DNA from 4 places in the Streptomyces sp. NPDC054796 genome. Region 1 is predicted to be linked to each of the others. Evidence: riboswitches for the same ligand, from Rfam matches in the RefSeq annotation. Region 1 holds a riboswitch; each other region holds the start of a gene.
What was found. Region 1 has a riboswitch for cyclic di-AMP ahead of ACWGJ2_RS15915 (M23 family metallopeptidase). Riboswitches for the same ligand answer to the same signal wherever they lie in the genome.

Region 1 (7,203 bases):
CGAAGTCGTCCGGCTGCGGGGTCTTCGTACTGCGGCGGGCCATCGCGGCTGCGGCTCCTTCGGTACGTACGGGCTAGGGGGTGTGAGGACACCCGCTGTGGGCCTGGCGGATACGACGCCGACCATTGTGGACCGCGCCGCTGACAACGGGCTCCCCGACCCGGCGGTGACGGGTGGGAGAGCCCAGTTCATGGGCGTACGGTACGGGAACTTCGCACGTTGTCCGTGCGGTTGCATACAGTGACAGAACCGCTTCACACGACGCGACACGAACTCCCGCGAGCGAAGGGACTCCAGGCACATGGGTCACACGGCCACGCCCCCGCCTGCCACCGGCGGGCTGACAGCGACCGAGCACCGGCTGGCCAACGGCCTGCGCGTGGTGCTCTCCGAGGACCATCTCACCCCGGTCGCCGCTGTCTGCCTCTGGTACGACGTCGGTTCCCGCCACGAGGTGAGGGGCCGCACAGGGCTGGCCCACCTCTTCGAACACCTCATGTTCCAAGGCTCGGCCCAGGTGACGGGCAACGGTCACTTCGAGCTGGTCCAGGGCGCCGGCGGCTCGCTGAACGGCACCACCAGCTTCGAGCGCACCAACTATTTCGAGACCATGCCGGCGCACGAGCTGGAGCTGGCGCTCTGGCTGGAGGCCGATCGCATGGGCTCCCTGCTCACGGCGCTGGACGAGGAATCGCTGGAGAACCAGCGTGACGTCGTCAAGAACGAGCGCCGCCAGCGGTACGACAACGTGCCTTACGGCACCGCCTTCGAGAAGCTGGCCGCCATGGTCTATCCCGAGGGCCACCCTTACCACCACACCCCGATCGGCTCCATGGCCGATCTGGACGCGGCCTCCCTGGAGGACGCGCGCGCCTTCTTCCGTACGTACTACGCGCCGAACAATGCCGTGCTGTCCGTCGTAGGGGACATCGATCCGGAGCAGACGCTGGCCTGGATCGAGAAGTACTTCGGCTCCATTCCGGGCCACGAGGGCAAGCAGCCGCCGCGCGACGGCTCCCTCCCCGAGACGCTGGGCGGGGACCAGCGTCAGGTGGTCCAGGAGGAGGTGCCCTCGCGCGCGCTGATGGCGGCCTACCGCCTGCCGCACGACGGCACCCGCGAGTGCGACGCGGCCGACCTCGCGCTGACCGTCCTCGGCGGCGGCGAGTCCTCCCGCCTGCACAACCGCCTGGTGCGGCGCGACAGGCTGGCCGTCGGCGCGGGCTTCGGGCTGCTGCGGCTGGCCGGGGCGCCCTCGCTGGGCTGGCTGGACGTCAAGGCGTCGAGCGGCGTGGAGATCTCCGCCATCGAGGCGGCGGTGGACGAGGAGCTGAGCCGCTTCGCGCAGGAGGGGCCGACGCCCGAGGAGATGGAGCGGGCACAGGCCCAGCTCGAGCGCGAGTGGCTGGACCGGCTCGCGACGGTCGGCGGGCGCGCCGACGAACTGTGCCGGTTCGCCGTGCTGTTCGGCGATCCCCAGCTCGCGCTGAGCGCCGTGGGCCGCGTCTTGGAGGTCACGCCGGAGGAGGTGCGGTCCGTGGCGGCGGCGCGGCTGCACAGGGACAACCGCGCCGCGCTGGTCTACGAGCCGACCGCGCCCGCCGCCGAGAACGCTGAGAACGCCGAGAACGAGAACGCCGAGGACGGACAGGACGAGGAGCCCGGCCAGTGAGCGACACCGCGACCACCCCCGCAGAGAGGCCAGGCCCGAGCATGGATCTCCACCCCCAGCCCCGGGGCGGCAGCCCCAGGCCCTGGGCCTTCCCCGCGCCCGAGCGCGGCACGCTGCCCAACGGGCTCACGGTGCTGCGCTGCCACCGCCCGGGCCAGCAGGTCGTCGCCGTGGAGGTCAACCTCCTGGCCCCCCTGGAGGCCGAGCCCGAGGGCCTGGACGGCGTGGCCACGATCATGGCCCGCGCCCTGTCCGAGGGCACGGACAAGCACGACGCCGAGGAGTTCGCCTACGAGCTGGAGCGCTGCGGCGCCACCCTGGACGCGCACGCCGACCACCCGGGCGTGCGCGTCTCCCTGGAGGTCCCCGCCTCCCGGCTGCCCAAGGCGCTCGGTCTGCTCGCCGACGCGCTGCGCGCACCGGCCTTCCCTGACGGCGAGGTCGAGCGGCTGGTCAACAACCGGCTGGACGAGATCCCGCACGAGCTGGCCAACCCGGCCCGCCGCGCGGCCAAGGAGCTGTCCCACCAGTTGTTCCCCGCCGCGTCCCGCATGTCCCGGCCGCGCCAGGGCACCGAGGAGTCGGTCGCCCGTATCGACGCGGCCTCGGTCCGTGCCTTCTACGAGGCACATGTGCGCCCCGCGACGGCCACCGCCGTCGTCGTCGGCGACCTCGAAGGCGTCGATCTGGACGAGGCGCTGGCCGACTCCCTCGGCACCTGGACCGGATCGACGGCCGATCCGCGCCCCGTGCCGCCGGTCACCGCGGACGACACGGGCCGCGTGATCATCGTGGACCGTCCGGGCGCCGTGCAGACGCAGTTGCTGATCGGCCGCATCGGCGCGGACAAGCACGACCGCGTCTGGCCCGCACAGGTGCTGGGCACGTACTGCCTCGGTGGCACCCTCACCTCCCGGCTGGACCGCGTGCTGCGCGAGGAGAAGGGCTACACCTACGGGGTGCGCGCCTTCGGCCAGGTGCTGCGCTCAGCGCCCGAGGGCACGGGCGCCGCCATGCTCGCCATCTCCGGCTCGGTCGCCACCGAGGTGACGGGGCCCGCGCTGGAGGACCTGTGGCAGGTCCTGCGCACCCTGGCGGCCGAGGGCCTCACGGACGAGGAGCGGGACGTCGCCGTGCAGAACCTCGTGGGCGTCGCTCCGCTGCGCTACGAGACGGCCGCCGCCGTCGCGGGCACTCTCGCCGATCAGGTCGAGCAGTATCTGCCGGACGACTTCCAGGCGCGGATGTACGCGCGGCTGGCCGAGACGGGCACCGTGGAGGCCACGGCGGCCGTCGTGAACGCCTTCCCGGCCGACCGCCTGGTCACCGTCCTGGTGGGTGACGCCTCGCAGATCGCGGAGCCGGTGCGGGCGCTGGGCATCGGCGAGGTGAGCGTGGTCTCCGGGACCTGAGGCGCCGCGTCGCCCGGCGCTACGTCGCCGGAGCCGCTCGGGGAGTTGCCCGGAATGTGATGGAGGGCCCGTGAACAGTCGGCCGACTGTTCACGGGCCCTCCACATGTCTCGGCGTCATGTCCGTTTTCCCTGTCTGATTTGACCTGTGTTGCCCCGGTGTTGGGTGTGGCATGCGCGACAAAAGACGGGATCTGTTTGGCGCCGTGCTGATGCCCGTCTTAGCGTCGTGGCCGCTGTTCGTCAGAAGTGACCGCGCCGCGGCCGACGGACAGTGATCGCCGAGTCCCCGTACGGCGCGAGCCAGGGGAGCCGGGGACCCACACGTCCCTTGGGGTGAATCGGACGCCTCCCGCACGAGGCGCCCGTAGGAGACCTTCCTGCTCCGAACCCGTCAGCTAACCCGGTAGGCGAGAAGGAAGGAAAGGAGTCGCGCCAGATCATGGCGTTCATCCGTGCCACCGGTAAGCATCGTGGGCAGAGCCGTGCCCGTCGCCGTGCGGGCGTCAACGCCGCAGGCATAGCGGGCCTCGCCGCTGTCGGCGTCGTGGGCTCCGTCGCGTCCCCGGCCCTCGCCGCCAACGACGAGGCGTCCACCGTCACCGACACCGGTCTGACCCAGGCCATCGACCTGGGCGGTTCCCTCGCCGCGACCGTCGGCGACCAGGCCGAGGCCCAGCAGGCCGAGGCCGAGCGCGCCAAGGCCGAGGCCGCCGCCAAGAAGGCCGCGGCCGAGGCGAAGAAGCGTGCCGACGAGGCCAAGCGCAAGGCGGCGGCCGAGAAGGCGGAGCGCGAGCGCGAGGCCAAGGAGGCCAAGGAGCGCGCGGCCCGCAAGGCGGAGGCCAAGCGCGCCGCGCTCAACGGCTACGTCGCCCCCGTCGACAACTCCTACGTCTCCACCGGCTACCAGACCGGCGGCGGCATGTGGTCCTCCGGCAGCCACACCGGCATCGACTTCCACGCGGCCCAGGGCACCCCGGTCAAGTCCGTCGCGGCCGGTGAGGTCGTGGAGGCGGGCGACGGCGGCGCCTACGGCAACAACATCGTGATCAAGCACAAGGACGGCACGTACACGCAGTACGGCCACCTGTCGTCCATCGGCGTCTCTGTCGGCCAGTCCGTCACCTCGGGCCAGCAGATCGCCCTCTCCGGCTCCACCGGCAACTCCTCGGGCCCGCACCTCCACTTCGAGGCCCGGACGGGCCCCGACTACGGCTCGGACATGGACCCGGTCGCCTATCTGCGCCAGCACGGCGTCAAGATCTGACCGAAACCGAAACCGAAACCGAAGCCGAATCCGACGCCCAACCCGGCGCCGTACCCGACTCCGCGCGGCATCCGTGAGTATCAGGACCCCCGGCCGACACATGGCCGGGGGTCCTTTTCACGCCGTATTCACGTGAGGGGAACTCTCGCCATCGGAAATTCGACGTGGCTGCAATACAGTTCGAGTCATGCGAATTTCCGCGCACGCGGTCTGCACGGCAATCCGCGACGACATCGTCAGCGGGGCATTTCCGCCCGGCGCCCGGCTCACCGAGGAACTCCTCGCCCGGCGTTACGGAGTCTCGCGGGTCCCCGTGCGCGAGGCGCTGCGCACGCTGGAGTCCGAGGGTTTTGTGCTGACGCGCAGACACGCGGGCGCCTGCGTGGCCGAGCCGACGGAGCAGGAGGCGGCGGACCTGCTGGAGATCCGCGCGGTGCTGGAGCCGCTGGGCGCGGCGCGCGCGGCGCAGCGGCGCACCGAGGCCCACCTCAAGGTGCTGCGCGGCCTGGTGCGCCTCGGCCAGCAGCGCGTGGACCGTGGCCACCTCTCCGACCTGCGCTCCCTGGGCGACTGGTTCCACGAGACACTGGCCCAAGCGTCCGGCAGCCCCAGTCTGACGACGCTGCTCACCCAGCTCCGGCGCAAGATCACATGGGTGTACGCGGTGGACGTGCCCGCGCAGGCCGCCACCGTATGGCAGGAGTACGGCGCCATCGTCGACGCGGTGGCGCGCGGCGACGCCGAGCGGGCCCGCGCGCTGACGGCCCAGCACGTGGAGCGTTCCGCGGTGCTCCACAGACTGCGCCGCCCGGTACCGAAAGGGGCCGCGCGCAAAGCGGCCGTGAGGAGTACGAAACCTTCCGTAAACACGGCGCGCGATTCTCTTTAACACTCCCCGTATACAAAGAAGAGGAGGAATTCACAGGCGTGTGCCCGTGAATTCCTCCTGCTCTTTTCCTGCCGTTGAGGGCAGCGAATCAGACGGTGCGAATCAGACGGTCTCCGGGAGTTCTTCGAGGCCCTCGGAGACGAGCTTCGCCAGACGGTCGAGCGCGGATTCCGCGTCATCCGCCTCGGAAGCCAGCACGATCTCCTCGCCGCCCTCCGCGCCGAGACCCAGCACGCCCAGCATGGAAGCGGCGTTGACCGGCGTGCCGTCCTCGCCCTTCTTCACGGTGACCGGGACGCCCGCAGCAGCCGCGGCGCGGCAGAAGATCGAGGCGGGGCGGGCGTGCAGGCCCTCGGCCCAGCCGACGGTGACGCGGCGCTCAACCATGGTGAAGCCCTTCGAATCGTGACGCTTGTGAACTGTTGTCTAGACCAGTCTCGCACGCGGTGCGAGCTGCTCCCGTGCCCCCTCAGCCTGCACTGTCGCACGTACGGGCGCGAGCCCGGCTCACAGGTCCTACCCTGACCCCATGCAGAGCCCGTCGGAGCGCGCTTACCCCACCCACTGGGAGGCCGACGTCGTCCTGCGCGACGGCGGCACGGCCCGGATCAGGCCCATCGCACCGGACGACGCCGAGCGGCTGGTGAGCTTCTACGAACGGGTCTCCGACGAGTCGAAGTACTACCGCTTCTTCGCGCCCTACCCCCGGCTCTCCGACCGCGACGTGCACCGCTTCACCCACCACGACTACGTCGACCGCGTCGGCCTGGCCGCCACCGTCGGCGGCGAGTTCATCGGCCTCGTCCGCTACGACCGCATCGACGGCACCGGACGCCCCGCCTCCGCGCCGGCGGACGAGGCCGAGGTCGCCTTCCTCGTGCGCGACGACCACCAGGGCCGCGGCGTGGCCTCCGCGCTGCTGGAGCACATCGGGGCCGTGGCGCGGGAGCGCGGCATCCGCCGCTTCAGCGCCGAGGTGCTGCCGGCGAACAACAAGATGATCAAGGTGTTCACCGACGCGGGCTACTCCCAGAAGCGCAGCTTCGAGGACGGCTCCGTCCACCTCACCTTCGACCTCGAACCGACCGAGCGCTCCCTCGCCGTGATGCGCGCCCGCGAGCAGCGCGCCGAGGCCCACTCGGTGGGACGGCTGCTCGCGCCCGGCTGCGTCGCCGTCATCGGCGCGGGCCGCAACCCGGGCGGCGCGGGCCGCGCCGTCCTGGAGAGCCTGCGCGCCGCCGGGTACGCGGGCCGCACGTACGCGGTCAACACCGCGCTGCCCGAGGGGCGTACGGAGCTCGGCGGCGTCCCCGCGTACCGCTCGGTGGGCGAGCTGCCCGAGTCCGTCGACCTCGCCGTCGTCGCCGTGCCAGCGGCTGCCGTCACCCAGGTCGTCAAGGACTGCGGCGAGCACGGTACCCAGGGTCTGGTCGTGCTCTCCGCCGACTTCGGGCGCGACGAGCAGCGCGAACTGGTGCGGCTGGCCCGCTCGTACGGGATGCGCATCATCGGACCTAACGCCTTCGGGCTGATGAACACCGCGCCCGACGTCCGGCTCAACGCGAGCCTCTCGCCCGAGCTGCCCCGGCGCGGCGGCATCGGCCTGTTCACCCAGTCGGGCGCCATCGGCATCGCGCTGCTCACCGGGCTGCACCGGCGCGGCATGGGTCTCTCCTCCTTCGTCTCGGCGGGCAACAGGGCGGACGTATCGGGGAACGACGTGCTCCAGTTCTGGGACGACGACCCCGGCACCGGCGTCGCGCTGCTCTACCTCGAATCCATCGGCAACCCCCGCAAGTTCACCCGCCTCGCCAAGCGCACCGCGGCGCGCAAGCCCGTCGTCGTGGTCAAGGGCGCCAGGCACAGCGGCAGCGCGCCCCCGCCGGGACACGCGGCGCCCGCCTCCCGCACCCCCGACGCGACCGTCACCTCGCTGCTGCGCCAGGCCGGAGTGATCATGGTCG
Region 2 (7,203 bases), on a different contig from region 1:
CCAGGTGCGCAGCTACGCCGCCGAGCAGCACTACCACTTCGCTGGGCCGGTCACCGTCGCCCTGCACTCGCACTCCGAGTCGGGGCCCGCCCGCTACCGGGTACGCAGTCACCTCACCCCGGCCCGCGCCCCGGCGCCGCCCGTCGACGACTCCACCAGGGCCCTCCCCGTCGTGTCACCCCCGACCACCCGCACCACCGGCCGCGCCTGGCCCCATCTCCGGCGTCCCGCGGGTGCCTGATGGCCCGCCAGGCCACGCCCCTGCCGTCGGCGGGGGCACCTATCTGTACCGGGTGGAGAACCCCGGATGCCCCCTCGGAGAAAATCTGTGATCACGAGAGTAGACATACGGCGGTGCAGGAGGTAGTGTTTCTCTCGTACTCGCAGAGATCGAAAGCGCGGGGCAGATGACGAACTGCCCCGCCCAGGGGCCCTGGTGCCGTAACGGCGCCAGGGCCCCTTGACGCGCGTTTCCCGAGAGGTGCCAGTGGCCGCAGACAACCCCACCCCGTCGAGCAACCTTGACGACGACGACTACCCCGCCTACACCATGGGCCGTGCCGCCGACATGCTCGGCACCACGCCCGCCTTCCTGCGTGCCCTCGGCGAAGCCAAGCTGATCGTGCCGCTGCGTTCGGAGGGCGGACACCGCCGCTACTCCCGCTATCAACTGCGGCTCGCCACCCGGGCCCGCGAACTGGTCGACCAGGGAACCTCCATCGAGGCCGCCTGCCGCATCATCATCCTCGAAGACCAGCTCGAAGAGGCAAAGCGCATCAACGTCGAATACCGCCGTGCCGCATCCCAGGACGCCACCGGAGACTGACCCGACGGTTCCCGGGGGGCGGGCGGCTCATGAGACCGCGCCGCCCGGGGACGCGGTGACCAGTCGCAGTGCCCGCCCGCCGACGAGGGGTGCGGTGAGGATGACGGTGCGGCCCTCGTGCTCCAGGGCCTTGCCGATACGGGCATGGCGGGCATGCCACCAGCGCCGGGGCGCGAGGAGTGCGGACGCGCAGTCGCGTGTCCCGCCGTCCACCGCGATCCGTTCGCCCTTCTCGCGCAGGCGCAGGGGGTGGCATGCGTGTGCGGTGAGGAGGATGGCGCACGACGGGGCCCGCGAGGTCGTCGAGGGGCACGCCCCCCGATCTGACCGGTCCCGGTACCGGCCGGTGACTTCGCACGATCCCTGACCGGGCTGACCGGGTGCGCGGCCCGCTCAGTAGGCGGCCGTCGGCCCGAGTGGCTCGGCTGGTCCGGGTGGCTCGGGTGACGGGAGGCGGCGGAGGACCACGACGACCATGTCGTCGCCGATCGTCGGCGCCCACCGGGCCACGTCGTCCTGGAGGAACGTGACGATCTCGGCCGGGACGGCGCCCCGCCCCTCGAAGCAGCCGGGGCCGCCGGGGCCGCCGGACCCGCCGGGCTCGTCGGCGGGGCGGCAGAAGTGGTCGTTCAGCCGTTGCCGCAGCGGATAGAACGCGCCGTCACGGCCGCGTGCCTCGGTCACCCCGTCGGAGTACGCCACCAGCATGTCGCCGACGGGCATCGGGAACCCCTCGGCGCGCTCCGTCCCCTCGGACAGGTCGCCGAGTCCCAGCGGCAGCCCTGGGGTGGCGGTCAGCGGGGTCGCGCCGTCGGGGGCGAGGCGCAGCAGGGGCGGGTGGCCGCGATCGAGCACCCGGACCTCCTCCGCGTCCCCGGGGAACTCCATCAGCACGGCGGTGGCGAACAGTTCGTCGTCCGGGCCCGTGTCCCCCGGCAGCGCGCCGTCCCCCGGCGGTCCCGCGCCGCCGGGCACCGTCGCGTCCTCGCGGTCCAGCGCCATCGCCATCTCGATACGGTCGGCGACCTCGGCCAGATCCTCGCAGGTCACGGCCGCCTCGCGGAAGGAGGCCATGATCGTGGCGACGGTGCCCGTCGCGCCGATGCCCTTGCCGCGTACGTCGCCGACGAGCACGCGTACGCCGTACGGGGTCTGCCGGACGCTGTAGAGGTCGCCGCCGATCAGGGCCTCGTCGTCGGCTGCCCGGTAGAAGCCCGCCACGCGGACGGGCCCGATCCGCTCGGGCAGGGGCCGCAGCAGCGCGAGCTGCGCCGCCTGGGCCACCGCGCGGACCTGGGTGAGTTGGCGCACCGTCCGCTCGCGCGCCACGGACAGCAGCGTGACGAGCCCCGCGACGACGAGCAGGGTGACGAGGGAGCCCACGATGTGCGGGTTGTAGGCGGAGCCCTGGCTGATGTCGAGCACGGCCAGCACCAGCACGCACAGGGCGCCCACCGCTGCGGTGCCGAGGGGGCGGTAGAGGAGCGCGGCCAGCAGGACTGCGGCGCTGAGCAGCGAGCCGAAGAAGTACTTCGGGGGCGCCGCCTCCTCCAGGGTCACGGCCAGCACGATCAGTACGGGCGGCAGCAGCCCGAACCAGGCGGGCGGCCACTTCGGGGCGCGGAGGTGCACGACGGCTCTGCCGGTTCCCACGCGCGCCGCTCCCTTCCGCCCCGTACCGCTCGCCGCTCGCCGTCCGCCTCGCGCGGGGCCCCGCCGCGAGCCCCGCCTCCAGTGGAACGTGCCGGGGCGCCGGGCGCTCACGGAGTGCGGCGAACGTGTGGCGGCGCCCTCAGCTGTCGACCCGGCCGGGGGGCCGCAAGGGGGGAGCGATTGGAGCAGGTCAAGTGGCCGAGCGCGTCATCACGAGTCAGATTGGGACAGTGGCGGACCAGAGAGCGGGCAGGGGCAGGGGCAGCGGAAAGGACGGGAGGCACGGGAGGCACGGGAAGGGCCGAAGGAGCAGGACCAGCGGCAGCCGCAGGGAGACCGTGCTCGCCGAAGGCCCCGTCGGCGGCTCCGGCAGGCGCTGCATCCCCTTCCTCCTGTTGCCCCTCCTGATGCTCGCCCTCGGCATCGTCCTGAGCGCCACCACCTTCTCCGAGATCACGGGCGCCCCCTTCTTCGCCGCCGCGCCGCTGGTGACAGCGCCCTTCTGCACTCGTCGGGCGACGATCGGCACGGGGCTCATAGCCACCGCCCTCTTCGCGGCGCTGCTCCTGCTGGACGGCTCGTCGGACCTTCTCGAAGTCTCGATGCGCACTCTCACTGTCGCCACCGTCTCCGCGCTCGCCGTCTTCATCAGCGGCATCGTGCGCCGTAGCGGCGCGGCCCTGGACTCCGCGCGGATCATCGCGGAGGCGGCCCAGCGCGCTGTGCTGCCGCTGCCGCCTCCGCGCATCGGACGGCTGGAGTTCGCGGCGCGCTACAAGGCCGCGCAGACCGGCGCCCGTATCGGCGGGGACCTCTACGCGGTCCAGGAGACCCCGCACGGGACCCGGATGCTCGTCGGGGACGTGCGGGGGAAGGGGCTCGGGGCCGTGGAGGCGGTCGTCATCGTCATCGGCGCGTTCCGTGAGGCGGCCGAGCAGGAGGACACGCTGGAGGCGGTCGCGGGCCGCCTGGAGGGCGCGCTGCGGCGCGAGGGGGACCGCAGGAGGGGGCTCGACCAGTACGAGGGGTTCACGACGGCCGTCCTCGTCGAGGTGCCCGCCGAGGACCCGGGCGTGCTCCGCGTCGTGAACCGCGGCCACCCGGCGCCGCTGCTGCTGAAGTCCGACGGGTTCCCCAGCTACATCGAGCCCAGGGTCCCCGCGCTGCCGCTGGGGATGCCCGAGCTGGGCGAGTGGCCCGACCGCGCGGACGAGGTGCCCTTCCCGCCCGGCGCGCATCTCCTGCTCTACACGGACGGCCTGTCCGAGGCGCGGGGCGAGGGGAGCGGCGTCTTCTACGAGCCCTCGCGCCGCCTGGCCGGGTGCGCCTTCGACGGTCCGGACGGGCTGCTGGACGCGCTGGTCGCGGACGTGGAGGCGTACACGGGCGGACGGATCACGGACGACATGGCGCTGCTGGTGGCGCGGCGCAGGGGGAGGACGTGACGCCGACGTGAAGACGGAGAAGGAGGGGAAGTGAAGACGAGGCGGGGACGGGAGGGGGGAGTTGTGGAGCGGTTCAAGACAGCTTTCCAGCCTGATGTTTCGTCACTCTCCGCGATCCGGCGCCCCAATTCGGGTAATTCCTGCCCCTGATTGCCCCTGTCTGCCCGGGAAAGTGCAGGGCAACGGCGACTACGAATTCACCGGAACAGCTTGGAATTCGGCCCGCGACTCTATTAACGTTCGATAACGCAGCGCGGTCGTCACAGCCGTCACGAGAGTCGGCACCGTGCGCCGTCGCCGAATCCCGTACGTGCGTCAACGCGAGTCACCACTCGACGCGAAGCGCACCGAGGGAACCGGGGAACCACCACTTCTCGGCCGTCGTCAGCCGTCGGCGAGGGGGGTCTCTCACCGGTCGGCCCACACCGGGGCCGCCCTCCGAGGGATGGGGTGAATCGGACTCTCCCGCCCATGTTCCATGTGCGGGCGCTTCCGTAGGAGACCTTCCTGCTCCGAACCCGTCAGCTAACCCGGTAGGCGAGAAGGAAGGAAAGGAGTGCGCCCCCCGTGGCGTCCAAGAGGCATGCCCCCGAGGCCTCGTACGAGCCGTCCTTCGGCGGTTCACCGTCGTACGGCGCGTCCTACGACAGCCGGCCGCCCCACGGCGGCGACCACTTCGGCCACGGCTACGGCTTTGGCCAAGACCACGGCACACCCGGCTACGGCCACGGCACATTCGACGCGTACGGCAACTACGACGCGCTGGGCCGTCCCGACGCGCTCGCCCCGTCCGGCTCCCATGTCCCGGCCGGTGCTCATGTCCCGCCCGGCACCCGGAACTTCGACACGCAGACCTTCGACACGCAGACGTTCGAGGCCCCGCCCTTCGAAGCCCCGGCCTTCGACGCCCAGGCGGTGCCCGTCCCGGACGTCTACGGCCCCGCGCGTGACGGTGGCGACGAGGACGGCGACGACGCGTTCGACGAGTGGAACCCCACCGAGGACTCCGTCCGTCCCGTCCGCGGTCGGCACCGCGTGGGCAAGCAGCGCGGCGGCGGCATGGCCCGCAGCGGCGCGGTGCTCGGCGTCGGCATGATCGCCGCCGTCGGCGCGGGCGGCATGGCCACCGCCAAGGACAAGGACCCGGCCGCGATATCCATGCCGGACCTGGCCTCCGCTGCCGACTCCGTGCAGGACCTCCCCGGCGTCGGCGGCCTCCTCGCGGGCGGCGCGGACGACGCGGAGGCCGTCGCCGCCGTCCAGGCGCCCCTGAGCCAGGCGGGCCTGTCCGAGGAGGACGCGGCGGCTGGCCGTACGGACGCGGGCGAGGCACTGCGCGCCCGCATCCTCGCGCAGGCCGAGTCCCAGCAGGCCGAGGCGGACGCGGCGGCGCGCGAGGCCGCCTCCCAGGCCGCCGCGGCCAAGGCGGCGACGGCAGCCGCCAAGGAGGCCAAGGAAGAGCGCAAGGAAGAGGCCGAGGCCAAGAAGAAGGCCGAGGAGGAGAAGCGCCGCAAGGCGGAGGCGGCCCGCCTCGCCAAGCTCGCCAAGAGCTACACGCTCCCGGTCTCCTCGTACCAGCTCTCCGCGGGCTTCGGCTCCTCCGGCGGCATGTGGCAGAACGACCACACGGGCCAGGACTTCGCGTCCCCCACCGGCACTCCGGTCAAGGCCATCCACACGGGCACCATCAAGGAAGCGGGCTGGGCCGGTTCGTACGGCTACCGCATCGTGCTGGAGCTGGACGACGGCACCGAGCTGTGGTTCTGCCACCTGTCCTCGATGACGAAGTCCGCAGGCGACAAGGTCAGCACCGGCGACGTCATCGGCCGCGTCGGCTCCACAGGCAACTCCTCGGGGCCGCATCTGCACGTCGAGGTCAGGCCCGGTGGCGGTGACCCGGTCGATCCGCTGGCGTGGCTGAGGGGCAAGGGCCTCAGCGTCTGACGGGGTGCCGCTGACGGGGTTCCGTTGACGCGGCTCTGCTGACGCCGTTCCGTCGACGTGGGTCCGGGTTGGGAGCCCGGACCAGTGGTACCCGGTCGCCTCGGGCGGGCGGCGCACCACACAGCACCCCGCGCACTCGGGTCGCCCCCGCCCACTCACGACCACGCCGCCGCCTCGCACCGCCGAGGCGGGCGCACGCACCACTCGCCCCTGGCCCCCGTGGCCCTCGGCACAGCACGAGGAGGGGACGAGGCGGCGGCGAACGGGGCCCTTCGGCCGGTCCTCCGGCCGGGCCCCCGCCCAGGACCCGGCGGCTCTGGTGGACCACCCCCCGACACCAGGGCCGTCGGCCTGCGCTTCCGTCCCGGCGGAGTTACGGTCCACGTATGGCTGACACACACAACTCGGACAACTCCGCGACCAGCGCGAACCCGAGCGGGGCGGCAGGCGGAACGGCGAGCGGGACGGCCATGCCTGACCTGACCCGCGAGCGCCGCCCCCTCGGCGGGCTCTCCGTCTCACCGCTCTGCCTCGGCGGCAACGTCTTCGGCTGGACGGCCGACGAACCCGGCTCCTTCGCCGTGCTCGACGCCTACACCGCGCACGGCGGCAACTTCATCGACACCGCCGACGTCTACTCGGCCTGGGTCGAGGGCAACTCGGGCGGCGAGTCCGAGACCGTCCTCGGCAACTGGCTGGCCGAGCGCGGCAGCCGCGTCCGCGACGAGATCGTCCTCGCCACCAAGGTGGGCGCCCACCCCGAGTACAAGGGCCTCGCGGCGCGCACGGTCAAGAGCGCGGTGGAGGAGTCGCTGCGCCGTCTCCGTACCGACCACATCGACCTCCTCTACACGCACTACGACGACGAGAGCGTCGAGGTCTCCGAGATCATCACGGCGCTGGACGACCTCGTCCGCTCCGGCAAGGTCCGCGAGATCGCCGCGTCGAACATCACGCCGGCCAGGCTGGACGCGTCGCTCGCCTTCAGCGAGGAGTTCGGCCTCGCGCGGTACGTGGGACTCCAGCCGCACTACAACCTCGTCTCGCGCGAGACGTACGAGGGCGAACTCCAGGACGTCGCGGCCCGCTACGGCCTCGGCGTCATGCCCTACTACTCCCTCGCCTCCGGCTTCCTCACCGGCAAGTACCGGCCCGGCGCCTCGCCCGAGAGCGCCCGCGCCGCGTCCGCTTCCCAGCATCTGGCGACGGAGCGCGGCCAGCGGGTGCTGCGGGCCCTGGACGAGATCGCACAGGCCCGCCACGTCTCACCGGCGACCGTGGCGCTGGCCTGGCTGCTGGCCCAGCCGACGGTCACGGCGCCCGTCGCCAGCGCGC
Region 3 (7,203 bases), on a different contig from region 1:
GGGGCGCCCGCTACGGAACGGGAACCGGCGAGACCGTGACCGATGCGGGCGATCGGCGCACCCTGGCCGTCGGGCGGTGCTACGGGCCGGGCTACGCTCCGGGCCATGGACGTCCTCATCAACCTCTTCGTCTGCCTGCACATCGTGGGCATCGCGGCCCTGCTGGGCGGCTTCTTCTTCCAGATGGGTGCCCTGCGCTCCGGCACGGCGCGGATGCTGCCGGGCATGCTGCACGGCGCGCTGACCATGCTCGCGACGGGCATCGTCCTCGTCGGCCTCAACCAGGCGGACGACCAGCCCGTGAACAACGTCAAGATCGGGATCAAGCTGGCGCTGCTGGTGGTGATCCTGGGGCTGGTCTACGTGAAGAGGGACGAGGAGAAGGTCCCGTCAGCGCTGCTGGGCACGGTCGGCGCCCTGACGACCGTCAACATCTTCATCGCGGTGCTGTGGACGTGAACGGCGGCGCGTAGTTCCTCGATCCGGCCGCCCCGGCCGCCCCGGCCGCCCCGGACGATCCGCGCGCCCCGGGCCGCCCCGGGCGCGCGAAGGGGCGCGGCGCACCCGCTGGTGCCTCCGCGCCCCGTCGGCGTACTCCCGTCGAACGCTCCGCTTCAGGCGGGCCGCACCCCCGAGTGGAACGGCATGTAGTCGATCGCCTCGTACTTCACGTCGTCGCCCGGCTTCGAGGCGTGGATCATCTGTCCGCCGCCCACGTAGATGCCGACGTGGCTGACGTCGTCGTAGAAGAAGACCAGGTCACCGGGGCGCAGGTCCGACTTGGCGACCCGCGTGCCGACCTTCACCTGGTCGTACGTGGTCCGGGGCAGGGATATCCCCGCGCTCTTCCAGGCGTCCTGAGTGAGCCCCGAGCAGTCGTACGAGTTGGGTCCCGTCGCGCCCCACACGTAGGGCTTGCCGAGCTGCTGCTTGGCGAAGTCGATCACCTTCGCGGCCTTGGCCGAGTACGAGCCGCCCGACGAACCGGAACCCGAACCGGAACCGGAGCCCGAGCCCTCGGAGGAACCGGACCCGTCGCCCTGTTCCCGCTTCTGGCGCTCGGCCGCCTCACGTCGCTCCGCCGCCGCCCGCTCGGCCGCCTCGCGCCGGGCCTCGGCCCGCTTCTCGCGCTCGATCTGCGCCAGCCGCGCCTTCTCCTTGGCGGTCAGCTTCGACAGCAACTGCCGCGCCTCGGCCAGCTTCGACTGCACCTCGCGCTTGCTCTCCTTCAGCTCCTTCTGTGAAGAGGAGAGCGATTCCAGCTCGCGCGTCGCCTCGGCGCGCTTCTCGGTGGCCGCCTTCTGCCGCTTCTCGTAGTCGTCGACGGCCTCCTTCTGGCGGCCGGTCATGCGGTCCAGCAGGTGCGTCTGCGCGAAGAAGCTCTGCGGGTCCTCGGTCAGCAGCAGCGTCGCGGTCTGCGAGATGCCGCCCGTGCGGTACTGCGCGGCGGCGAAGTTGCCGAGGACACGGCGCGACTCGTTCAGCTTGTCGGTGCGCTCGGCGACCTCGTCCAGCATGCCGTCGGTCTTCTCGCGCTGCGCGTCGGTCTTCTCCTTGGCCGCGTTGTACTTCTGCGTCGAGGCTCCCGCCTGCTGGTAGAGCTTGTCGACCTTCTGCTTGACCTCTTCGACCGACTGCCGTCCGCCGCCGCCCCCGCCGTCGTCCGAGGGCGAGGCGGTCGCGCCCTGGGAGAGCAGGGTGACGGACGCGAGGGCCGCGGTGGTGACACCGATGACGCCCCGCTTGGAGGCTGCGGAGTGCAGTACGCGGGTGCGCGGCTTGCGATGCGACGCCAAGGCCGACGACTCCTTCCGTGAACCGCCTACCGGGTTAGCTGACGGGTTCGGGCGTCGGAAGGCTGCCCTACGGACCGGAGCGCTCCGCTCACGCGGCGCGTACGGGCCGATTCACCCCGGGTGGCACGCGGGCACGCGGTGGTCGCGCGGCGTACGCGAGTGGGTCCCCGGCTCCGGCCCTGCGGCCGGACTCGGCGGTGGCCGCCCGTGCCGACGCTGTCGCCGACGGGGGTGCGGGCTGCCTGGCACGGCACGGTAGCGAAGGTGTGCCGTTCCTGTGAAGGCTGGTGAGGGATACGTCCGATATCTCTTCGTTACCCGTGCGGGATTGGTGCGGTATCCGTCCGGTATGGGCGTACGGGGCCGGTGCGTCGCGGGTACGAGGCCGTCGCAACGGGGCCGTCGACGAGCCCGCGCACCCGCACCGGGGCACGGATTTCCGGGGCGATTCCGGGGGCGATTCCCGGGACGCACGGAGGTCTGTCGGTGGGGCCGCCTAGACTCGGACGACGATGAGCAGCCTCTTCGACGACAGCTTCCTGGCGAACCTCGATCCCAAGACCGAGGACCCGCCTCCGCCTCCCCCCGAGGATCAGCACCCGGAGGAGGAGATCCCGGACGATCTCTTCGCGGGCACCTTCGCCGGGGGCGCGGCAGCCGCGCGTGACGCGTATCACCGCGGCGGCTCGCCCCGCACCGTGGTGGACACGGACGCGCTGCTGGAGGGCATGAACGAGCAGCAGCGCGCCGCCGTCGTGCACAGCGGCTCCCCGCTGCTCATCGTCGCCGGGGCGGGCTCGGGCAAGACCCGGGTGCTCACCCACCGCATCGCCCATCTGCTGGGCGCGCGCGGGGTCCACCCGGGCCAGATCCTCGCGATCACCTTCACCAACAAGGCCGCCGGCGAGATGAAGGAGCGCGTCGCGGAGCTGGTCGGGCCGCGTGCGCAGTCGATGTGGGTGTCCACCTTCCACAGCGCGTGCGTGCGCATCCTGCGCCGCGAGCACAAGAAACTGGGCTTCACCTCGTCGTTCTCGATCTATGACGCGGCGGACTCCAAGCGCCTCATGGCCCTGGTCTGCCGCGATCTGGACCTGGACCCGAAGCGGTTCCCGCCGAAGTCGTTCAGCGCCAAGGTCTCGAACCTGAAGAACGAACTGATCGACGAGGAGGACTTCGCGGCCCAGGCCACGGACGGTTTCGAGAAGACCCTCGCCGAGGCGTACGCGATGTACCAGGCACGGCTGCGCGAGGCCAACGCCCTGGACTTCGACGACATCATCATGACGACCGTCCACCTCCTCCAGGCGTTCCCTGACGTGGCGGAGCACTATCACCGCCGCTTCCGGCACGTGCTGGTGGACGAGTATCAGGACACCAACCACGCGCAGTACACGCTGGTGCGCGAGCTGGTGGGCACGGGCGCCAGCGGCAGCGCGGACACGGATACGGGTGTGGACGCGGGTGCGGGCGCGGGCGCCGTCGAGCGGGCCGAGCTGTGCGTCGTCGGCGACGCGGACCAGTCGATCTACGCGTTCCGGGGCGCCACCATCCGCAACATCCTCCAGTTCGAGGAGGACTACCCGGACGCCACCACCATCCTCCTGGAGCAGAACTACCGCTCCACGCAGACCATCCTCAGCGCCGCCAACGCCGTCATCGAGCGGAACGAGAACCGGCGCCCCAAGAATCTGTGGACCCAGGCCGGAGCGGGCGCCCGCATCACGGGCTACGTCGCGGACACCGAGCACGACGAAGCACAGTTCATCGCGGACGAGATCGACCGCCTCACGGACGCGGGCGACGCGCGCGCGGGCGATGTCGCGGTCTTCTACCGCACGAACGCGCAGTCCCGTGTCTTCGAAGAGGTCTTCATCCGCGTCGGCCTCCCGTACAAGGTCGTCGGCGGCGTCCGCTTCTACGAGCGCAGGGAGGTCCGCGATGTGCTGGCCTATCTGCGCGTCCTCGCCAACCCCGAGGACTCGGTCTCCATGCGCCGCATCCTCAACACCCCGAAGCGCGGCATCGGTGACCGCGCCGAGGCGATGATCGACGCGCTGGCGCTCCGCGAGAAGATCACCTTCCCGCAGGCCCTGGTCCGCGTCGACGAGGCGTACGGCATGGCGGCCCGCTCGGCGAACGCCGTGAAGCGGTTCAACACGCTGATGGAGGAGCTGCGCACCATCGTCGAGTCCGGCGCGGGCCCGGCCACGGTGCTGGAAGCGGTGCTGGAGCAGACGGGCTATCTGGCCGAGCTGCAAGCGTCCACGGACCCGCAGGACGAGACCCGCATCGAGAACCTCCAGGAACTCGCCGCCGTAGCGCTGGAGTTCGAGCAGGAGCGCGGCGAGGACGAGCCGGGCACGCTGGCCGATTTCCTGGAGCAGGTCGCGCTCGTCGCCGACTCGGACCAGATCCCGGACGACGAGGAGGGCGAGAACGGCGAGGCCACCGGCGTCATCACGCTGATGACGCTGCACACGGCGAAGGGCCTGGAGTTCCCCGTCGTCTTCCTGACGGGCATGGAGGACGGCGTCTTCCCGCACATGCGCGCCCTGGGCAACACCAAGGAGCTGGAGGAGGAGCGCCGTCTCGCCTACGTGGGCATCACGCGCGCCCGCGAACGGCTCTATCTGACGCGCTCCACCATGCGCAGCGCCTGGGGCCAGCCCTCGTACAACCCGCAGTCCCGCTTCCTGGAGGAGATCCCGGACTCCTTCCTGGACTGGAAGCGCACGGGCGCCTCCATGGGCGCGGCGATGGGCCCAGGGTCGGGCGCGGGCGCCGCGATCGGCTCGGGCATCGGCGCCTCGCTCTCGTCGTCCACGGCGGCCCGGCGCGGCGGCCCGAGCGGCTTCGCGACGCGCCGCGCCAAGGACCGCCCCACGGTCTCGCTGGCGGTGGGGGACAGGGTCACGCACGACAGCTTCGGCCTGGGCACGGTGGTCGAGGTCAAGGGCAGCGGCGACAGCGCCGAGGCCACCGTCGACTTCGGCGGTGAGAAGCCCAAGCGGCTGCTGCTGCGGTACGCGCCGGTCGAGAAGCTGTAGCGGCGACGGCGAGGGTGTTGTCGGCGACGGACGACGGCGCCCTCGCGGCCGGCCGTACGGCGTTCTCCGTGACGGCAGCCGCTAGGGAACGGTCTACGCGCCGTGAGGTCTACGTGGGGTCGAGGCCCTTGGCGCGGAGCCAGGGCAGCGGGTCCACGGCGGAGCCGCCGCCGGGGCGTACCTCGAAGTGGAGGTGCGGCCCGGTGGAGTTGCCGGAGTTGCCGGAGTAGGCGATCGTTTCACCGGCCTTGACCTCGCCGGACCGGATCTTGGTGCTGCTGAGGTGGCAGTACCAGGTCTCCGTGCCGTCCTTCGCCGTGACGACGGCCATGTTGCCGTAGGACATGTCCCACTTGGTGCTGACGGTGCCGTCGGTGGCGGCCTTGACGGGGGTGCCGTAGCTGACGGGGAAGTCGATGCCGGTGTGGATCGACATCCAGTTGACGCCCGCCGAGCCGTAGCGCGCGCTGAGCCCGTGCTGCTCGACGGGGAGCGCGAACTTGGGGCGTGCCGCCTCCTTGCGCGCGGCCTCCTCGGCCTTGCGCTTGCGCTCCTCCTCCTGACGCTTCTTGAGGTCGATGCGCTCCTGGGTGCGGTTGGCGCGGTCGGCGAAGTCGTCGGCGTCGGCGGAGAGTCCGGCGAGCTGGGTGTCGAGCTTGTCGTTGGCGGCCGACGGCTTGACGGGGGAGGCGTCCGAGGCCGACTGCGCCGTCGTGTCCTCGCTGTCGCCCGTGCTCCCCATCACGGAGGCGGCGGCGACACCGGCGACGCCCATCACGGCGACCGAGGGAACCGCGACCGTCAGCAGCGCGGAGCGCCGGGGCTTGACGGAGCGGCGGCGACCGCGGGAGTGGGGGAGGGCGGCGGAGGCGAGCGGGGTGACGTCGCCGTGGCCTGCCGGGGTGGGCGCGTCGTCGTCGGCGCCCGCGGGTTCGTGCTCGTGCTCGTGTTCGTGGCCGTACGCGTCGAAGGCGCCGACGGTCGGCATCGCCGCGGTGGAGTCCATCGCGGCGCCGGGATCCGGCTCGGGCTCGGGTGCGCCGGGCACGGACTGCGAGGCCGCCTGGCTGTGACCGTGACCATGACCGTGGTTGTGGCTGGTGTCGCCGGTGCCGTCGTCGTAGCTGTAGCCGTAGCCGTGCGGATCGTGCGGATGCTCGTAGGACTCATGGGTCTCGTACGCGGCATAAGCGCCGTACGCCTCATGCGTCCCGGTGCCGAAGGAGGTGGTCTCGTAGGACCCGGTGTCGAATGTGCCCGCGTCGAACGCGCCGGTCGTGTCGAAAGCGCCGGATTCGAATGTTCCGGTGTCGTACGCCCCGGGCGTGTCGTGCTGCGGCGTCTCGTACTGCTCGTACTGCGGGTACTGCTCGTAGGACGCGTACTGCTCGGGCTGCGCGTACGGCTCGGCGGCGTAGGCGCTGGTGTCCCACTGGCCCGTCGCGTCGTAGTCCTGCCCGCCGTAGGCGGCGGTGGCGGGCTGGCCGGCGCCGGTGTCCCACTGGGAGGCGTCCCACTGGCCGGTGTCGTAGGCGCCGGTGCCGAACGCCGTGGCGTCGAAGGTGCCCGTGTCCCAATGCGAGGCGGCATAGCCGTAGTTGGCCTGCTCGCCGCTCTGCTGGGCCGGAATGCCGGGCGTGCCCTGGTATCCGGCCTGGGTCCAGGCGGTGGTGTCGTAGTGCCCGGTGTCATAGCCGGTCTCGTACGCACCCGCTCCATACGCCCCCGCGCTCCCGTCGCCGTTGTTTTCGGCGGCGCCCGGGAGGGAACCAAAGAGGGGATCGCCGTCGCCGTAGGAGGCGGCGAGGGCGTCGAAAGTGCCGGTCGAGTAACCGTCGTAAACGGCCGTGTGGCCGTGCGGTGCCTCCTGCTGGCCGTACGTGCCGTACGCCGCCTGCTCGTAGTTCGCGTCGTATGCCGCGTACGAGAAGTCGGAAGCGGTATCGGTCGGGCCGGGGTCTCCCGACGGGTGACGGTCGTTCACCACCAACTTCTCTTTCGCCTCGACAGCAGGGGCGGAGCAGTGCGGCGACTGTACCCGGCGGTACGCGACGGCGACAATCTTCGGCAGGTTTCACGGCTCCATGAAACGGGCATTCGACCGCCTTTCGGCGGACTACGGGCCGGGATTTGGCCCGGTGTTCGATGCGCGTTCGAGGATCGTTCGGCTTCCGGAGGCGGTCAGGCGACTCCCGCGGGGGACGCGGAGGGCGCCTCGGGAGATGCCGCGGACAGTGCTCCGGCGTGCGCCTCGCCTGCCAACTCCGCGCGAATGCGGGCGGAAACGGCGCAGTCCACCGGCAGCGACAGATGTCCGACACCGCGCACATGGACGTTGCGTACCCGCAGGTCGGGAT
Region 4 (7,203 bases), on a different contig from region 1:
GTCGGAGCAGCTCACGGGGGTCACCTACGGGGCGCTGTGACGCGGGTGCGGCGTGCGGGAGCGTTTCTGGGACCACGGTGGCCGACGCGGTGATCGGCGCGACGGCCGACGCGGTGGCCGGATCGTTGCGCCGCCGCACGGGCGCGGGGCCCGTACGGCCCGGTGGACGGGCCCCGGGGGGCCTTGCGGGCGTGCGCTACCGTGGCCTGAAAGGCCCTGGACGGCCCCGCTCACCAGGGCCGCTGGGCCGACGGGGCCACCGGCGGCCACCGGGGAAGGAGAGGCCAGTGATCCGCGTCCTTGTCGTCGACGACGACTTCATGGTCGCCCGGCTGCACAGCACCCTGGTCGAGCGCGAGCCCGGCTTCGCCGTCGCGGGCGTGGCCCACAGCGGCGCCGAGGCGCTGACGGCCGTGCGCGAGCTGGCCCCCGATCTGGTGCTGCTCGACATCTACCTCCCGGACATCCCCGGCCTGGAGGTCCTGCGCGAGCTGCGCGGCGGCGGGGCCCCCGAGGGCGGTCCCGACGTGCTGGTCGTCACGGCCGCGCGGGACGCGGGAACGGTACGGGGCGCGCAGCGCGGCGGAGCCGTGCAGTACATCATCAAGCCCTTCGAGGGGCAGTTGCTCCAGGAGCGGCTGCGGCAGTACGCGGAGCGCCGCAAGGAGCTGGCGGCCCTGGCGGCTCCGGGCCAGGACGACGTGGACCGCCTCTTCGGCGGCGCCGGCGGTGCTGGCGGCGCGCTGGGCGCGGGCGCGACCCAGGGCCACGGCGGCGGGCGGACGCCCGCCTCGCTGCCGAAGGGGCTCACGGAGCAGACGGCGGCGCTCGTCAGGGACGCGCTCGACGCGGGCGTGGAGGGCGAGGGCGTCTCGGCCTCCGAGTGCGCCGAGCGCAGCGGGCTGTCGCGGGTGAGCGCGCGCCGCTATCTGGAGCACTTCGTGGCGACGGGCAGCGCCCGCGTCACCCTCCGCTACGGCACCACGGGCCGCCCCGAGCGCCGCTACCACCGCGAGGGCCGCCCCCCGGCCCCGGCACACGGCCCCGGCGCCCCCGGCACGGAGCGGCACGGCTCCGCCTGAGAGCCTCGCCTGAGAGCCCCTTCGAAGAACCCCGACGGAGAACTCCGCTGGAGAACCCCGCCGGAGAACTCCGCCCGGCATCGGCTACGGGCCGGGCCCGGTCGGGAGTCAGTCGGCGGTCAGCCGGGCCAGGGTCGCGTCGAGGTCCGCTGCGCGTCCGCCGCGCCTGTTGTGCGGGAGCCTGCCGAGCAGCGCGGCCATGCCGCAGGTGTCGGTGAGCGCGGAGAAGACCAGCCCGGCCCCGATCGCGGCGGAGAGCCAGCGCGCGCCCGGCAGCACGAGGTCGACGAGCAGGCCCAGCAGCACGAGGGAGCCCGCCGCCAGCCGCACCTGGCGTTCCATGGCCCAGGTCGCGCGGCCCGCCTCCGGCCTGTCCACCTCGTGGCCCTCGGCGGTCCAGGCGCTGGTGCCGCCAGTGAGGGTGGCCAGCCGGGAGGCGGCTATCCCGCCGTCGGCCAGGGCGCCGACGGCCTTGGCCGAGCGCGCCCCGGAGGCGCAGACCATGAGCAGGGGGCGCCGCCCGGCCGCGTGCCGCAGCGCGGGCAGGGCGCGGTCGAGCCGGTCGAGGGGGACGTTGTGGGCGCCGGGCAGGTGTCCGGAGGCGTACTCGCCGGGAGCGCGTACGTCGACGACGGTGAACTCGTCCAGGCGCGGGCGCGCCTGCCCGGGAGCCAGGGCGGCGGAGGACACGGCGGTGGAGGTGGAGGAGGGAGGGGTGGTCACAGGAGGGTCCTTCGTGTTCGGTGGCACCGGCTCCGCCGGGGGTACGCTATACCCCAGAGGGTATACGTGAGGAGAAGCCGTGGATCTTGAACTGGCGGCCGACGACCTGAAGACGGTCCTCAACCGGCTGCGCAGGGCACAGGGTCAGATCGCCGGGATCATCCGGATGATCGAGGAGGGCAGGGACTGCGAGGACGTGATCACACAGCTCGCGGCCGTCTCGCGCGCGCTGGACAAGGCCGGTTTCGCGATCATCGCCACCGGCCTCCAGCGCTGTCTCGCGGAGCCGGGTGCCGATGGCGAGGACGGCGCCGTCCAGGCGGCCGACCGCGAGCAGATGCGGGCCCGTCTGGAGAAGCTCTTCCTCTCCCTGGCCTGACCGGGCGCGGACCCGCGACCAGCGGCGGAGCCGGGACCGGGACCGGGACCGGCCCCGCACCCCGGCCCCGGGCTACGGCCGCCCCTACGCACCCGCACCCGTAGCCCCGTCACTCGAACCGTCGCCCGAACCGTCGCCCCGCACCCAGTCCTCGGCCCGGAAGGCGTCGTCGACGGCGACCACGTCGCGGCCCATGGCGGCCAGCATCGAGGCGGCGACGGCGGCGCGCATCCCGCTCGCGCAGTGCACCCACACCACGCCGGGCGGCACCTCGTCGGCGCGGCCGTGCACCTCGTGGACGGGGAGGTGGACCGAGCCCTCGACGTGGCCCTTCGCGCGCTCGGACGCGCGGCGCACGTCGAGCACCACGGTCCCCTCGCCGCCGTCCCGTTCCCTGGCCGCAGCCAGGTCGGCGAAGTCGGCGCGCGGGAAGGAGTGCGGGCGCTCACCCGCACGCAGCCAGGAGGACGGGCCTCCGGTCGCCGCCGCTGCCGGGCGGTCGATGCCGACGCGGGCCAGCTCGCGCTGCGCCGCCGCGATCTGCCCGGGGGTCTCGGCGAGCAGGGTGACGGGCTTGCCCCAGGGGATCAGCCAGGCGAGATACGTGGCGAGCTTGCCGTCGCCCTCGAAGTTGAACGCGCCCGCGAGGTGCCCCTCGGAGAACGCCACCCGTGAGCGCAGGTCCACCACCCACTCGCCCTCGGCCAGGCGCCGCGCGAGGTCGTGCGCGTCGGCGGTGCGGGGCGGGGTGAGGTCCAGGGGCGCCGGGCCCGAGGCGTTGGCCGGGGCCATGTGCGTGTAGTAGGCGGGCACGTCCTCCAGCCCGGCGAGCACGTCCTTGACAAAGTCGTCCACGTCGCGGGTGAGCGCGTCGTTGTGCGCGCGTTCCTCGCCGATCGTCGTGGAGTCGGCCGAGCCGTCGGAGCCCCCGGAGCCCCCGGAGCTCGTGCCGGAGCCGCCGGAGGAGCAGAAGCTGCCGAAGCCGTGGGTGGGCAGGACGCGCACATCGTCGGCCAGTTCGTCGGCCAGCCGGTGCGCCGAGGCGTGCTGGGCGCGGGCGAGCGGCTCGGTCAGCCGGGGTTCGACCAGGTCGGGGCGGCCCGTGGAACCGATGAGCAGGGAGCCGCCGGTGAAGGCCAGCACGGCGCGGCCGTTCTCCTCCAGCGCGTAGGAGGTGTGGTGCGGGGTGTGGCCCGGGGTGGCGAGGGCCCGCAGTGTCAGGCCCGCGCCGGCGTCGACCGTCGCGGTGTCGCCGTCGCGCACGGGCACGCGGGCGAAGGCGACGTGCGCCTCGGCGGGGACGAGATAGCGGGCGCCGGTGACGCGGGCCAGTTCCAGGCCGCCGCTGATGTAGTCGTTGTGCACATGGGTCTCCGCGACGAGACCGACGCGCACGCCTCTGCGTGCCGCCGCCGCGAGCACGCGGTCGATGTCGCGGGGCGGGTCCACGACGACGGCCTCCGCCGCGCCGCCCGCCAGATAGCCGCGGTTGCCCAGGCCCTCGGTCCCGATGGTGTCGACGAAGAACACGGCCGACCCTCTCCTCTCCGCTCTCCGTTCGCTCCGGTCTCCCGGACCGACTCGTTCATGTACCCCCCGGGGTATCCATCATCGACCGTAACACGGGTACCCCAGGGGGTATTCCGCACACGCCCGGCATCGCGCCGAGTGCCCCCGCGCGAGCCGGAAATGACGTGACGCGTTCCACAGGAGGTGCGTGAGGAGCGACACAGGAAGGCAAGATCGAAAGGGTTCCGGTTTTGACGCGGACGCGGCACGCGTGTTTCGAATGCCCTGCGCACAGCGTTCTCTTACGGACTTATTCGACACTCCGTACGAGAAATGCGCGGGTCCCCACATGGCTCTCCTTCCCTGGCTTTAGTTGTCCCCGCGAATTCCATCTGTTTACGGTGCATCCGCCATCGCACGTCCCATGCGGTGGCCCGTGACCGGGACGCCGAATCCTGCCGCCCGGTCAGCGGAAATCACCCGACCCAAGGGCGGCAGGAGCGGGGGAACCACAGGTAAGTGCCGCGTCGCGGAAACGCGACCGGCTTGGGGTGAAGCCCCCTCGCGCACATGCCACGGGCATGTGCACAGGTGGCCGGGCAACTCCAGCCCGAATCCGACAGCTCACCTCGCAGGCGTAGGAGAGGAACACTTCTGTGTTTGCACGCGAAAGCGTTAACCGACAGTCCAATGGCCGTAACGCGCGGCGCATTTCCCGCGTCTCGCTCGCTCTCGCCGCAGGTGGCGCGGGTATCGCCCTTCCGCTGATGGGCGCCGCGAACGCGCACGCCGCCGACGTCAGCACCTGGGACAAGGTCGCCCAGTGCGAGTCGGGCGGCGACTGGTCCATCAACACCGGAAACGGCTATTACGGCGGCGTCCAGTTCGACAAGAGCACCTGGGACGCCTACGGCGGTTCGCAGTACGCGCCGACCGCCGACAAGGCCACCAAGGACCAGCAGATAGCCATCGCCGAGAAGGTGCTCGCCAAGCAGGGTCCGGGCGCCTGGCCCAACTGCGGCCCCAAGGCCGGGCTGAGCCAGAACAGCGGCTCCCCCGACGTGAACCCCGACTCCGGTTCCGACGACTCCGCGACGAAGTCCGCGCAGCCGCAGCAGACCGAGCAGCAGAGCAAGCCCCAGGGCGGCTCGGGCTCGTACACCGTCGCGAGCGGCGACACCCTCGCCAAGATCGCCAAGTCCGAGGGCGTCGAGGGCGGCTGGAAGAAGCTGTACGAGGCCAACCGCCAGACCGTCGGCGGCGACCCGAACGTCATCATTCCGGGCCAGAAGCTGACCCTCTCCGGTTCCGCCTCCGGCTCCGGTTCCGGCGACGAGGTGAAGACGCAGCCGCAGGGCGGCGCCTCCAAGACCGCCGAGACCTCCGGCTCCGACGACGGCCAGTCCGCTTCCAGCGACTACGTCAAGCCGGTCGACGCGGGCACCAGCACCCCGTACAAGGCGTCCGGCGGCTCCTGGTCCAGCGGCAGCCACACCGGCGTCGACTTCTCCGCCTCCTCCGGCACCCCGGTGAAGTCGGTCACCTCCGGCACCGTCGTCTCGGCGGACTGGGGCGGCGCCTACGGCAACGAGGTCGTCATCAAGAACGACGACGGCAAGTACACCCAGTACGGCCACCTGACCTCCTCCTCCGTCCAGCCCGGCCAGCAGGTCGACGCCGGCGAGCAGATCGCCGTCTCCGGCTCGACCGGCAACAGCACCGGCCCGCACCTGCACTTCGAGGTCCGCACCGGTCCCGACTACGGCTCCGACATCGACCCCGTGAGCTACCTCCAGTCGCACGGTCTCTCCGTCTGAGGCGTTCCCTCCCCTACGCCCGCGACGGTCCGGAGGGCGCGGGCCACACGCGCCCTCCGGACAGCGGCAGGCGAAGCCACACCGATGCCCGGTGTCCCCTCCAGGGACGCCGGGCATCCGGCGTTCCCGGGCCTTCCCCGCCGCCCGGCCGCGCCTCCGGTTCACGGGGAGTTGTGGCGCCGGTCACGCCCGAGCGCTAGGTTCCACCCCGCCCGGACCGGACCGTCCCGTACCGGCGGTACCGGCAGCACGGGCGGTACGGGCCGCACCCGCACCCGCACCCGCACCCGCAAGGCACCAAGGCACACGCACCGCACGCACCACCGCTCTCCCCGGCGGACGCAACGCCGCCGGGCACCGCAGCACCGCAGACCCGAGTGGAGTGACCGTGGAACGTGGAGTGACCGTGGAACGCCGTGACTTCCGGCGTCGTACCTTCCTGCGCGCGGCCGTGCTCACCGGCTCGGCCGCCGTCTTCGGCGGCACGCTGTGGCGCGGCGCCGCGCACGCCGACCCGGCGCAGCCGGGCACGGGCCCGTACGGGGCACTCGGCCCCGCAGACGCGAACGGCGTCCAGTTGCCGCAGTCCTTCACGAGCAGGGTGATCGCGCGATCGGGCCAGGTGGTCTCCGGCACCTCGTACACCTGGCACCCGGCGCCCGACGGCGGCGCCTGCTTCGCCGACAGCGGCGGCGGCTGGATCTACGTCTCCAACTCCGAGGTCGCCCTCACCGGCGGCGCGAGCGCCGTGCGTTTCTCGTCCTCTGGCGCGGTGACGGGCGCGTACCGCGTGCTCAGCAACACGAGCGTGAACTGCGCGGGCGGCCGGACCCCGTGGAACACCTGGCTCTCCTGCGAGGAGATCGACCGCGGCTACGTCTACGAGACCGACCCGTGGGGCGCCGAGGCCGCCGTGCGCAGGAGCGCGATGGGCCGCTTCAAGCACGAGGCCGCTGCCGCCGATCCCGACCGCCGCGTCGTCTATCTCACCGAGGACGAGAGCGACGGCTGCCTCTACCGCTTCCGACCGGCCACGTGGGGCGACCTGTCGGCGGGCACGCTGGAGGTGCTGACCATGGGCAGCGGCACGTCGGGCCCCGTCGGCTGGGCCGCGGTGCCGAACCCGTCGCCGGGCGTCTTCGGCACCCGTACGCGGGCGCAGGTCGCGGCGGCCAAGCACTTCGACGGCGGCGAGGGCTGCTACTACGCGAACGGCACCTGCTGGTTCACGACCAAGGGCGACAACCGCGTCTGGCAGCTCGACTGCGCCGCCGACACCATCGAGCTGGCCTACGACGACAGCCTGGTGACGGGCGGCCAGGCGCCGCTGACGGGCGTCGACAACGTGACCGGCACCGCGTCCGGCGACCTCTACGTCGCGGAGGACGGCGGCAACATGGAGATCTGCGTGATCACCCCGCAGGGCGTCGTCGCCCCGTTCCTGCGCGTCACGGGGCACAGCGGCTCGGAGATCACCGGGCCGGCGTTCTCGCCCGACGGGCGCCGCCTCTACTTCTCCAGCCAGCGCGGGGCGGGCAACAGCTCGTCGGCGGGCGTGACGTTCGAGGTCACGGGCCCCTTCCGCGCCTGAAGCGCCCGCCCCGGCCGGGGGGGGGGCCCCGGGGGACACCGCCGGCCCGCCCCGCCGCAGGCCCGCCCCCCCCCCCCCGCGGCCGCCCCCCCGCATAATGAT

Region 2: another riboswitch for cyclic di-AMP. It lies ahead of ACWGJ2_RS29915 (M23 family metallopeptidase); the one in region 1 lies ahead of ACWGJ2_RS15915 (M23 family metallopeptidase).
Region 3: another riboswitch for cyclic di-AMP. It lies ahead of ACWGJ2_RS27235 (NlpC/P60 family protein); the one in region 1 lies ahead of ACWGJ2_RS15915 (M23 family metallopeptidase).
Region 4: another riboswitch for cyclic di-AMP. It lies ahead of ACWGJ2_RS25380 (transglycosylase family protein); the one in region 1 lies ahead of ACWGJ2_RS15915 (M23 family metallopeptidase).

The regions. Positions count from the first base shown of each region.
Region 1 is NZ_JBSHAO010000016.1:31,859-39,061, reverse strand. It holds gene ACWGJ2_RS15930 (DNA gyrase/topoisomerase IV subunit A) at 1-43, opposite strand, end outside; gene ACWGJ2_RS15925 (M16 family metallopeptidase) at 302-1,672, shown strand; gene ACWGJ2_RS15920 (M16 family metallopeptidase) at 1,714-3,084, shown strand; cyclic di-AMP (ydaO/yuaA leader) riboswitch at 3,353-3,510, shown strand; gene ACWGJ2_RS15915 (M23 family metallopeptidase) at 3,526-4,350, shown strand; gene ACWGJ2_RS15910 (GntR family transcriptional regulator) at 4,538-5,239, shown strand; gene ACWGJ2_RS15905 (HPr family phosphocarrier protein) at 5,342-5,626, opposite strand; gene ACWGJ2_RS15900 (GNAT family N-acetyltransferase) at 5,769-7,203, shown strand, end outside.
Region 2 is NZ_JBSHAO010000045.1:45,630-52,832, forward strand. It holds gene ACWGJ2_RS29890 (DUF3662 domain-containing protein) at 1-241, shown strand, start outside; gene ACWGJ2_RS29895 (helix-turn-helix domain-containing protein) at 488-826, shown strand; gene ACWGJ2_RS29900 (hypothetical protein) at 854-1,039, opposite strand; gene ACWGJ2_RS29905 (PP2C family protein-serine/threonine phosphatase) at 1,220-2,479, opposite strand; gene ACWGJ2_RS29910 (PP2C family protein-serine/threonine phosphatase) at 2,818-3,924, shown strand; cyclic di-AMP (ydaO/yuaA leader) riboswitch at 4,251-4,478, shown strand; gene ACWGJ2_RS29915 (M23 family metallopeptidase) at 4,840-5,868, shown strand; gene ACWGJ2_RS29920 (aldo/keto reductase) at 6,339-7,203, shown strand, end outside.
Region 3 is NZ_JBSHAO010000038.1:10,538-17,740, reverse strand. It holds gene ACWGJ2_RS27240 (hypothetical protein) at 106-459, shown strand; gene ACWGJ2_RS27235 (NlpC/P60 family protein) at 615-1,796, opposite strand; cyclic di-AMP (ydaO/yuaA leader) riboswitch at 1,805-2,003, opposite strand; gene pcrA (DNA helicase PcrA) at 2,309-4,846, shown strand; gene ACWGJ2_RS27225 (M23 family metallopeptidase) at 4,956-6,830, opposite strand; gene ACWGJ2_RS27220 (esterase/lipase family protein) at 7,028-7,203, opposite strand, start outside.
Region 4 is NZ_JBSHAO010000033.1:58,344-65,546, reverse strand. It holds gene ACWGJ2_RS25405 (oxidoreductase) at 1-40, shown strand, start outside; gene ACWGJ2_RS25400 (response regulator) at 288-1,082, shown strand; gene ACWGJ2_RS25395 (rhodanese-like domain-containing protein) at 1,191-1,805, opposite strand; gene ACWGJ2_RS25390 (metal-sensitive transcriptional regulator) at 1,885-2,184, shown strand; gene ACWGJ2_RS25385 (MBL fold metallo-hydrolase) at 2,269-3,714, opposite strand; cyclic di-AMP (ydaO/yuaA leader) riboswitch at 4,161-4,346, shown strand; gene ACWGJ2_RS25380 (transglycosylase family protein) at 4,461-5,510, shown strand; gene ACWGJ2_RS25375 (alkaline phosphatase PhoX) at 5,899-7,101, shown strand.